2 regions of the Salipiger sp. CCB-MM3 genome follow, and region 1 is predicted to be linked to the other one. Evidence: riboswitches for the same ligand, from Rfam matches in the RefSeq annotation. Region 1 holds a riboswitch; the other holds the start of a gene.
What was found. A riboswitch is a leader RNA that binds a small molecule or an ion and turns the genes downstream of it on or off. The one in region 1 is predicted to bind thiamine pyrophosphate.
Positions count from the first base shown of each region.

Region 2: it holds a riboswitch for thiamine pyrophosphate, as region 1 does, so the genes downstream of both, AYJ57_RS05660 (thiamine ABC transporter substrate-binding protein) here and thiC (phosphomethylpyrimidine synthase ThiC) in region 1, are expected to answer to the same signal.

Region 1 covers NZ_CP014595.1:665,153-670,772, reverse strand. The annotation lists gene AYJ57_RS03275 (ABC transporter permease) at 1-138, opposite strand, end outside; gene AYJ57_RS03270 (ABC transporter substrate-binding protein) at 262-1,485, opposite strand; gene fabD (ACP S-malonyltransferase) at 1,771-2,706, shown strand; TPP riboswitch at 2,903-3,021, shown strand; gene thiC (phosphomethylpyrimidine synthase ThiC) at 3,151-4,959, shown strand; gene thiM (hydroxyethylthiazole kinase) at 4,956-5,620, shown strand, end outside.
Region 2 covers NZ_CP014595.1:1,160,310-1,165,929, reverse strand. The annotation lists gene AYJ57_RS05675 (cytochrome c1) at 1-59, shown strand, start outside; gene AYJ57_RS05670 (thiamine ABC transporter ATP-binding protein) at 128-826, opposite strand; gene AYJ57_RS05665 (thiamine/thiamine pyrophosphate ABC transporter permease ThiP) at 813-2,342, opposite strand; gene AYJ57_RS05660 (thiamine ABC transporter substrate-binding protein) at 2,318-3,298, opposite strand; TPP riboswitch at 3,350-3,459, opposite strand; gene aroC (chorismate synthase) at 3,628-4,728, shown strand; gene AYJ57_RS05650 (methyl-accepting chemotaxis protein) at 4,878-5,620, opposite strand, start outside.

The sequences.
Region 1 (5,620 bases):
CCCGAGCATGTAGAAGGACCCATGCGCGAAGTTCACGATCCGCGTGACGCCAAAGATCAGCGACAGCCCTGAGGCCACGAGAAACAGCGCCGCGGCATTGGCGAGGCCGGTCAGGAACTGGGCGAGGAAGAAGGCCATGGTGGGGAAGGCTCGGATGGGGAAGGGGGCGGGGCGCTGCCCCTCATAGCCTTGCGGCCAATTCACCCCGGAGTATTTGCGGAAAGATGAAAGGGGAGGCAGCGCGGCCTCCCCCGGAGCGCCTCAGTCGGCGGGGCGCATTTTGCGGATGTCCTCGTCGGAGGGCATGTAGGGTGTGGGGTCCTTGTAGGACCAGTCCACCATCACGCCTTCGCCCGCATCGTTCAGCGCCGTGGTGCCAACGTAGGCGCCCAAGGTCGATTGGTTGTCGAGCGCGCGGTAGTGCAGCGGCCCGATCGGCGTGTCGGGAATGTCGAGCCCCTCGAAGGCTTCGCGGATCGCCTCGGTCTCGGTGCTGCCGGCGCGTTCGATGGCGGCGGCGACCGAGAGCGCGGTCAGATAGCCGACGTTGCTGCCGTTCTTCGGGGTTTCACCGAACATCTCTTCATAAGCTCCGACGAAGGCACCGCCAGGCGTGTCCGCGGCGAAATCATACCAAGGATAGCCGGTGACGAACCAGCCCTCGGGGGCCTCCTCGCCGAGCGGCTCGAAATATTCCGGCTCGCCGGTCAGCAGCCCGTAGACGTCGCGCCCGTCGAAGAGGCCGCGGTCGGTGCCCTGACGGACGAATTTGGCCAGATCAGTGCCGAAGGTGACATTGTAGATCGCGTCGGGCTTGGAGCGCTCCAGCGCCTGTACCTCGGCGCCGGCGTCGATCTTGAACAGCGCGGGCCATTGCTCGGCGACGAACTCCACCTCGGGCTTGAGCCGCTTGAGGTTGGTCTTGAAGGCCTCGACCGCCTCGGTGCCATAGGCGTAATTCGGCGCGATGGTGGCATAGCGGATGGCGTCGGTGGTTGCCGCCTGCTCGGCCAGCATCGCCGCCTGCACCCATGTCGAGGTGCGCAGCCGGAAGGTGTAGGGATTGCCCGAGCCCCAGACCAGAGTGTCCGCCAGCGGCTCGGAGGCGAGATAGACGTGCTGCTTCTCGGCGGCGTAGGAGCTGAGCGCGAGCCCGACGTTGCTGAGGATGGTGCCGGTGAGCATCACCGTGCCGTCGCGGGTCATCAATTCCTCGGCGATGCGCACCGCCTCGGCGGGATCGCCCTGATCGTCGCGGAAGACGAACTCCAGAGGACGGCCCAGCACGCCGCCGTCCGCATTGATTTCGCTGACCGCCAGTTCGATGCCCTTGCGGTAGGGCTCGGCGAAGGCTGCAAGGCGCTTGTAGTGGTTGATGTCGCCGATCTTGATCGGGGCATCGGTGCTCTCCTGGGCGAGCGCGGCGGCCGGGACCAGCGCCAATGCGGCGGCGGTGGCGAGAACGGTGCGTCGAAGCAGGGTCATTGCGGCGTCTTTCTCCTGTTGCGCGGCGCGGGGGCAGACCGCTACGACCCTCTTACGCCGGAACGTCGCCTCTTACCAAGGTGCTGTGCGGGAGTTTTCGGTTGGCGCCGTTGCCCGGGGGCGCTGCCCCCGCCGCGCCGGGGCGCGGCTCCCCCGGCGTATTTTTGAAGAGAAGAAGCCTATGGGGACGCTCAGCGGAGGCGTTGCGCGACGGGGCGCTTGGCGCTAGGACTGCGCGCCAAAGCGCGCCAGAACCCGACCGCGCGAGCCTTAGGAGAGACGATCATGACGCGAGCCTTCATCTTCCCCGGTCAGGGGGCGCAGACCATCGGCATGGGCAAGGCGCTGGCCGAGGCCTATCCGGCGGCGAAAGCCGTGTTCGACGAGGTGGACGCGGCGCTGGGCGAGAGCCTCTCGTCGCTGATCTGGGACGGCGACATCGAGACGCTCACCCTCACCGAAAACGCCCAGCCCGCGCTTATGGCAACCTCGCTGGCGGCGATGCGCGCGCTCGAGGCCGAGGGCATCGAGATCGGAGCGGCCAGCTTCGTCGCGGGTCACTCGCTGGGCGAATATTCGGCTCTGACCGCCGCGGGCGCGCTGAGCGTCGGCGATGCGGCGAAACTGCTGCGCACCCGCGGCAAGGCCATGCAGCAGGCGGTGCCGGTGGGTCAGGGCGCCATGGCGGCGCTGCTGGGCCTCGATCTGGCCACCGCCCGCGCCGTCGCCGAAGAGGCCGCGCAGGGCGAGGTCTGTGCCGCGGCCAATGACAACGACCCGTCGCAGGTGGTGATCTCGGGCGACAAGGCTGCGGTCGAGCGCGCCGTGGAGATCGCCAAGGAGAAGGGCGCCAAGCGTGCGCTGCTGCTGCCGGTGAGCGCCCCCTTCCACTGCGCGCTGATGGCCCCCGCCGCCGAGGTCATGGCCGAGGCGCTGGAGCAGGTCGACATCACCGCGCCCAAGGTGCCGCTGGTGGCCAATGTGATCGCCGAGGCGGTGACCGATCCCGCCCGCATCCGTGCGCTGCTGGTCGAGCAGGTCACCGGCTCGGTGCGCTGGCGCGAGTCGGTCGAGTATATGGTCGCGCAGGGCGCGGATGAGTTCTGGGAGATCGGCGCGGGCAAAGCGCTCTCGGGTATGGTGAAGCGCATTCACCGCCCGGCCACGCTGCGCAACATCGGCGCGCCCGATGACGTAAAGGCCGCGCTCGAAGCGGTCTGAGGCGCGCCTCAGCTCAGCCAACAGCAAACAAGGGCGGTGCCATGCGGCGCCGCCCTTCGTGCATTCCGGGCGTGTGCATGCTGGGCGCGACCAGCGCCTTTCATTGTTCCACAAGTACGCCTCCGACCGCCTTCGCCCGCGCCCCGCCGGGCCGAGGCCGCACCTTGACGCCCGACCCGACTCGCCGCAGGGTGGCGCCACTCACCCGGGGGGTCCCGACAAGGGGCTGAGATTCTGCTGGCGTTCGCGCAGCGCAGTGACCCGACGAACCTGATCCAGTTCATACTGGCGTAGGGATGGTGCACTGGCGTTGCCGGGGGCTCTGCGCCCCGGATCTTGCGGATAGGACAAGCGGGGCAGACCCGTGCCTTGCCCGCAGCAATGTCACCCCATTCACGCACCGGAACTGGGTCTCCACCGCTTCGAGCTTGGAGGCTCCGACCGATGAAAGACCTGACCCCAACAGTCACCTGCGGGCCGCTGCCCGCCTCGCGCCGCGTTTGGCATGAGGGTGCGCTGCACCCGCAGATCCGCGTGCCCATGCGCGAGATCGACCTGCATCCGTCCGCCGGTGAGCCGCCGGTGACCGTCTATGACAGCTCCGGCCCCTATACCGATCCCGGCGCCGAGATCGCCATCGACCGCGGTCTGCCGCGCCTGCGCGGGGGCTGGGTTCGCGCCCGCGCCGACACCGAAAGCTACGATGGCCGCCATGTGAAGCCCGAGGACAACGGCTTTGCCGAAGGCGCGCGTCTGGTGCCCGAGTTTCCGGTCCGCCACGCGCCGCGCCGGGGCAAGGACGGCAAGGCTGTCACCCAGATGGCCTATGCCCGCGCCGGGATCGTCACGCCGGAGATGGAGTTCGTCGCCATCCGCGAGAACCTCGGGCGCAAGGCCGCCAAGGCGCAGCTGGAACGGGACGGGCAGGACTGGGGCGCGTCGATCCCCGACCATGTGACGCCGGAGTTCGTGCGCGACGAGATCGCCAAGGGCCGCGCGATCATCCCGGCGAACATCAACCACCCCGAGCTTGAGCCGATGATCATCGGGCGCAACTTTCTGGTGAAGATCAACGCCAATATCGGCAACTCGGCGGTGACCTCTTCGATGGCTGAGGAGGTGGAGAAAATGGTCTGGGCGACGCGCTGGGGGGCTGACACGGTCATGGACCTGTCGACCGGGCGCAACATCCACAACATCCGCGACTGGATCCTGCGCAACGCGCCAGTACCCATCGGCACGGTGCCGCTCTATCAGGCGCTGGAGAAGGTCGGCGGCATCGCCGAGGATCTAAGCTGGGAGGTGTTTCGCGACACGCTGATCGAGCAAGCCGAGCAGGGGGTGGATTACTTCACCATCCACGCCGGCGTGCGGCTGCATATGATCCCGATGACGGTGAACCGGGTGACGGGGATCGTCAGCCGCGGCGGCTCGATCATGGCCAAATGGTGCCTGCACCACCACCGCGAGAGCTTTCTCTACGAGCATTTCGACGAGATCTGCGAGATCGCGCGGGCCTATGACGTGTCGTTCTCGCTGGGTGACGGGCTGCGCCCGGGCTCCATCGCCGACGCCAACGATCAGGCGCAGTTTGCCGAGCTGGAGACGCTGGGCGAGCTGACGCAGGTGGCGTGGAAGCACGAGTGTCAGGTGATGATCGAGGGGCCGGGCCATGTGGCCATGCACAAGATCAAGGCCAATATGGACAAGCAGCTTGAGACCTGCGGCGAGGCGCCGTTCTACACGCTCGGGCCGCTCACCACGGATATCGCGCCGGGCTATGATCACATCACCAGCGGCATCGGGGCGGCGATGATCGGTTGGTTCGGCACGGCGATGCTGTGCTACGTGACGCCCAAGGAGCACCTCGGCCTGCCGGACCGCGACGATGTGAAGACCGGGGTGATCACCTATAAGATCGCCGCCCATGCCGCCGATCTCGCCAAGGGCCACCCGGCGGCGCAGATCCGCGACGATGCGCTTTCGCGCGCCCGCTTCGAGTTCCGCTGGGAGGATCAGTTCAATCTCGCGCTCGATCCCGACACAGCGCGGTCCATGCATGACGAGACCCTGCCCAAGGAGGCGCATAAGGTGGCGCATTTCTGCTCCATGTGCGGGCCGAAGTTCTGCTCGATGCGGATCAGCCACGACATCCGCGCCGAGGCCCAGAAAGAGGGCATGGCGAAGATGGCAGAGAAATTCCGCGAGGGCGGCGCGCTTTATCTGCCGCTGAACGAGGAGGACAAGGCATGACCGCTGGCGCGCTGCTGAAGGAGATGCGCGGCACCAATCCGCTTGTGCAATGCATCACCAACTACGTGGCGATGAACATCGCCGCGAACGTGCTGCTGGCGTCGGGGGCGTCTCCGGCCATGGTCTCGGACGCCGAGGAGGCGGGCGAGTTCGCTGGCATCGCCCACGCGCTGACGGTCAACATCGGCACTTTGTCCGAGCCCTTTGTCGAGGGGATGCGCGCGGCCATCGCCGGGGCGCAGGCGGCGGGCAAGCCATGGGTGCTCGATCCGGTGGCCTGTCAGGCGACGGGGCTGCGGCGGCGGGTCTCGGCCGAATTGCTGGCGCTGAAGCCGACGGTGGTGCGCGGCAATGCCTCCGAGATCCTCTCGCTCGCTGGGGAGGCCAGTCGCGGGCAGGGCGTCGACGGGCGCGACGGGGTGGAGGCCGCCGAGGCCGCCGCCCGCGCGCTGGCGCGTCAGACCGGCGGCGTGGTGGCGGTGACCGGGGCGGTGGATTTCGTCACCGACGGCAGCCGTGCCGTGCGGATCGGTGGCGGCTCGCGGTGGATGCCGCTGAACACCGCGCTTGGCTGTTCGCTCACCGGCCTCTGCGGGGCTTATGTGGGGCTCGGCGGCGACCCGTTCGAGGCGACCGTCGCGGCGCTCTCTCATTACGCCGT
Region 2 (5,620 bases), 500 kb from region 1:
TGCTGCTCTATCTGACCAACAAGCGCATCTGGCGCCCGCTCAAGCACAAGGCGGAGTGATCTTCGCTTGATGTGAATGGAAAGGCCCCGCTGTCTGGCGGGGCCTTTTGCTTTGGGGGGGCGCTGCGCTAAAGCCCCAGATACGCCCGAAGCGCGTCTGGCGGGGCGTCGAACAACTCGTCCGTTTGCACCGGAGGATGCGCCACGCCATCAGCCACGAGCACCGTCTCTTCGGCGAAGCGGCGGGCGTCCTGCGGGTCGTGGCTGACCAGCAGCACCAGCGCGCCCAGCTCGCCCGCCACCTCCTGCACCAACTCCAGCATCTGCGCCTTCAGCGCGGGTCCGAGCGCGGCAAAGGGCTCGTCCAGCGCGAGGATCGGCCGGGCCTGAAGCAGCACGCGCGCCAGTGCGGCACGGCTCTGCTGCCCGCCCGATAGCGCGCCGGGCTTGCGCGCCGAGAGCCCGCCGAGGCCGACGCGCTCGAGCGCCTCGTCCACCTTGCGTCGCTCATCCGCGGTCAGCCGCCCGCCGCCGGGGCGCAGCGCCAGCCCCAGATTGCGGGCGAGGCTCAGGTGCGGGAAGAGGTTGTTCTCTTGAAAGAGCATGGCCACGGGGCGCTTGTCGGGCGCCGTCGCGGTGATGTCCTGACCCTGCCAGAGCAGGCGGCCCGCCTTGGGCGCGAGGAACCCGGCAATCAGGTCGAGCAGCGTCGACTTGCCCGCGCCCGAGGGGCCGATGATCGCCACGCGCCGTGCGGGCGCCAGCGACAGGTCGGCCGAAAGGCTGTAGTCGCCCTCGGTGTAGCGCAGGGCCTCAAGTGTCAGCATTGGCGCGGCCTCCCCGGTCGCAGAGCCAGAAGGCCCCGAAGCTGAACAGCAGCAGCAAGAGCGCCGCGCCTGCCGCGGCCTGCATCTGGTAGGAGCCCATCAGCCGGTAGACCTGCAGCGGCAGCGTCGCGCGGTCGGGGTCGGCAAAAAGGGCGATGACGCCGAGATCGCCGATCGACAGCGCGGCGGTGAGCCCGGCGGCAAAGCCCAGCGGTCGGCGGAGCCGCGGCAGCAGCACAAGGCGCAGCCATGCGAGCGGGGTCAGCCCCAGGGCCTGCGCCAGACGTCCGTAATCGGCGCGCACAGCTTCGGCTTCTGGCCGCAGGATGCGCAGCGCGAAGGGCAGGGCGACCAGCGCGTTCACCAAAGTGGTGACGGGCAGCGCCAGCGACAGCGGATTGGCGAAGGGGCGGACGATCAGGAAAAGGCCGGTGCCCAGCACCAGCGGCGAGACGGCGATGCCCACGAGCCCCAGCCACTCGCCCCAGCGGGTGGACAGCGGCAGCGCCCAGAGCAGGCACAGGAGCGTCGAGGCCAGCGCCACGGTCAGCGAATTCCACGCCGCCTCCCAGCTGCTGGCGCCCAGTTGCACCAGCCCGGGCAGGCCGCGCGCCACCACCATGCCGAGCGGCGTCAGCAGGAAGAGCGCGGCGAGGGCGATCCACGCGATGTCCGCCGCCCGCGAGAGCCCTGCGCGCCCGTCCCAGCGGGTCACCATCCTGTCGAGCCCCGCACCAAAGCCGCCGCCGGTGCCAAGCCGCAGGGCGACCAGCCCCGCCGCCAGCGCCAGTGCCAGCTGGATCACCGACAGCAGCGCCGCGCGGCCGAGGTCGAAATCAAAGCGCACCGCCTGATAGATCGCCAACTCGACCGTGGTGGCGCGCGGGCCGCCGCCCAGCGTCAGCGCCACCGCAAAGCTCGACAGGCAGATTACGAAGATCACCGCGAAGGCCCCGGGCGCGATGCGCAGCACCATGGGCGCCTCGAGCGTGCGCAGCATCGCCCATGGCGAGAGCCCCAGCGAGGCGGCGAGGCGAAAGCGTTCGGCGGGGATCGCCAGCCAGCCCTGCAGCAGCAGCCGGGTCGCCAGCGGCAGGTTGAAGAACACATGCGCCAGCACCACGCCGTGCAGGCCGTAGATGCTGAAGGCGGGCAGTCCGACCCCTCGCAGCGCCACGTTGACCATGCCGTTCTGACCAAAGACCGCCAGCAGCCCCAGCACCGCCACGATCGTCGGCAGGATGAACGGCGCACCCAGAAGCGAGATCAGCAGCCCGCGCCCCGGAAAGCGCCGTCGTGCCAGCGCGCGGGCGACCGGGATCGCCAGCGCGACCGAGAACAGCGCCGAAAGACAGGCCTGCCAGAGCGTGAAGCGCAGTGCCTGCCAGTCGCTGGGGCCAAGGCTGCCCCAGCCACCAGCCCGCGCCAGCACCGCCGCGACTGGGCCAAGCACCAGTGCCAGCACCAGCCCGCCCGCGGCAAGCGCCGCGATTATTGCGAGAGGCCGCGACGCCATGCCTCGATCGCCTCATCCCGCAGCGCGGCGGCCTCGTCCTCGGAGTAGAACAGCACCTTGCTCGGCAGTTCGAGCTCTTTGAACCCTTCCGGCCAGTCCTCATGCGGCAGGGCGGCGGGGAAGGACCAATTGCCGGTGGCGATCATCTGCTGGAACTCGGGCGTCAGGATGAAATCCATGAAGTCCTGCGCCAGTTCCGGCTGATCACTGGTGGCAAGTTTCGCGGCCAGTTCGACCATGAAATAATTGCCCTCGGGGAAGATCAGCGCCTTCTTGGTGTGATCCTCCTCGGCGATGATATGATAGGCGGGAGAGGTGGTGTAGCTCAGCACCATGTCGGCCTCGCCATCGGTGAAAAGGCCGTAGCTTTCCGACCAGCCCTTAGTGACGGTGAGGATCTTCGGCGCCAGCTTGCGCCAGGCGTCTTCGGCCTCATCGCCAAACACCGCTTGGGCCCAGAGCGCCATCGCGAGACCCGAGATCGAGCTGCGCGGGTCTTGGATGACGATCTTCAGATCATCCGGCGCGTCGAGCAGCTTGGCAAAGCTGGTGGGCGGCTCGGACAGGCGGGTGGTGTCGTAGATGAAGGCCGTCTCGCCGTAGTTGTAGGGAAGGAAGGTGTCGTCGGTCCAGTCGATCGGCAGGGTGAGTGGCGAGAGGTCCACGCCATGCGGCGCGAAGAGGCCGCTTTCGCGGGCCTTCTTGGTCACATCGGTGTTGAGGCCAAAGACCACATCGGCCTCGGTCTGGTCACCTTCGAGCAGCAGGCGGGGCAGCAGGTCGCCGGGCTTGAACTGCAGATCGCAGCCGCAGCGCCCTTCGAACATCTCTTCGATCTTCGGGCCGGGGCCCCATTCCGAGACGACGTAATCGCCTGCGTAGACGGTCAGAACGGGCTCTTGCGCCAGCGCCGTGCTGGCAAAGAGACATCCCGCTGCAAAACTGATGGCCTTCATGGCATCCTCCAAATTTGCGGCGAGAGGGCAAGATGGGCCGGGGCGCGCGGTGCCTTGGGCCGTGACCTTCCCTCCGCCGGTGTTAACCGGGTCAGGTTCAACGGGTTCGCGTGTGTCGCATCTCAGCCGGCGCGGATCGCGCGGCACCCCGAGGTAGCGCAGACCTAGCCGGGGTCGGGGCCTCTGACAAGGGAATTGCGCGCGGTGCCCAGTGTCTTCCTGTGTCGTCCTGTGTCTCTGTTTGTTGCGGAAATTCCTTGAGACAGGGGCCGCGCTGGCCTAACAGGCTTGGCGAGCAGACCCCGCGGCCCGACACAGGAGACATCCCCATGAGCCTCAACACTTTCGGCCATCTCTTCCGTGTGACCACATGGGGCGAAAGCCATGGCCCGGCGCTTGGCGCGACGGTGGACGGCTGCCCGCCCGGCGTGAAGATTGACGAAGCCACGCTGCAGAGCTGGCTGGACCTGCGCAAGCCGGGGCAGAACAAATACACCACCCAGCGGCGCGAGCCCGACGCGGTGAAAATCCTCTCCGGCGTCTTCGAAGGGCAGACCACCGGCACGCCGGTGCAGTTGATGATCGAGAACACCGACCAGCGGTCCAAGGATTACTCCGAGATCGCGGCCAAGTTCCGTCCCGGGCACGCCGACATCACCTATTACCAGAAGTACGGCATCCGCGATTATCGCGGCGGCGGGCGCTCGTCGGCGCGTGAGACGGCGGCGCGGGTGGCTGCGGGCGGACTGGCGCGGGCGGCGCTGGCCGAGCTGGCGCCGGGCGTGTCGATCACCGGCTACATGGTGCAGATGGGCCCGGAGATGATCGACCGCTCGCGCTTTGACTGGGAGGAGATCGCGCGCAACCCGTTCTGGTGCCCCGATGCCGAAACCGCCGGGGGCTGGGCAGATTATCTCGACGGTCTGCGCAAGTCCGGCGACAGCGTCGGCGCGGTGATCGAGGTGGTCGCGCGCGGCGTGCCCGCGGGGCTGGGCGCGCCGATCTACGGCAAGCTCGACACCGATCTGGCGGCGGCGATGATGTCGATCAACGCGGTGAAGGGTGTGGAAATCGGTGAAGGTATGGCCGCGGCTGCGTTGACCGGCTCGGCCAATGCCGACGAGATCACCATGGGGCCGGATGGGCCGGTCTACAGCTCGAACCACGCGGGCGGCGTGTTGGGCGGGATCTCGACCGGCCAGGACGTGGTGGTGCGTTTCGCGGTGAAGCCGACGTCTTCGATCCTGACGCCGCGCAAGACGCTGACCGTGGACGGCGAGGAAACCGACATCGTCACGAAGGGCCGTCACGATCCCTGCGTCGGCATTCGCGCGGTGCCGGTAGGCGAGGCGATGATGGCCTGTGTCATCCTCGATCACCTCTTGCTGCACCGGGGACAGGTCGGCACCAATCGTGGTCAAATCGGCTGATCTGGGCGCCTCTGCCTCTGCCCCTACCACTGCCACTGCCACTGGCGCAGTCGCTTTTGCCTGTGGCGTTAGGCACGCCACGCAGTTGAGGCGCGGCGGCGTCAGAGCCGCTCAGCCCGGTCCGCAGAGACCCGCAAGAAGGCCCCGCCTTAGAACTCTTCCCAGCTCACGTCATCGCCCGCGATGGCGCGCTTCGGCGCGGGCTGGGAATGGGAAGCCGGAACCGAAGGCGGCGCAGGCTCGAAGCTTTCGATGGGCGCTGCCACCGGCGTGACATCCTGAGTTTCCGCAGCTTCGACGCCCATGAAACGATTGAGCTGCGTGGAGAGGCGTTCCGCTTCGCTGCTGAGTTGGTCGCTTGCGGTGCTGGTCTCGCCAACCATCGCGGCGTTCTGCTGCGTGACCTTATCCAGTTCGGCCACGCCCACGTTGATTTCCTGCAGTCCCGCCGCTTGCTCCTTGGCGGCGGTGGCAATCTCTGCGACCAGATCCGAGACCTCGCTGACATTGCGCACGATGTCCGAGAGCGCGGTGCCCGTCTGCTCCACCAAATGCCCGCCATCCTTCACCTGCTGCGAACTGTTGGACACCAGCGCTTTGATCTCTCTTGCCGACTCTGAAGCGCGCTGTGCCAGAGAGCGGACTTCCGAGGCGACGACCGAGAAGCCTTTGCCCGACTCTCCGGCACGGGCCGCTTCGACGCCCGCGTTGAGCGCCAGAAGATTGGTCTGGAAGGCGATGTCGTCGATCACGCCAATGATCTGGGTGATCTGGTCGGAAGAGGCGGCGATGGAGCCCATGGCCGTCAGCGCCTTTTCCATCACCGCGCCGCCTTCCTCGGCGCGGCGGCGTCCTTCGCCCACGCGGCGGTCGGCATCTTCGGCACGCTCTG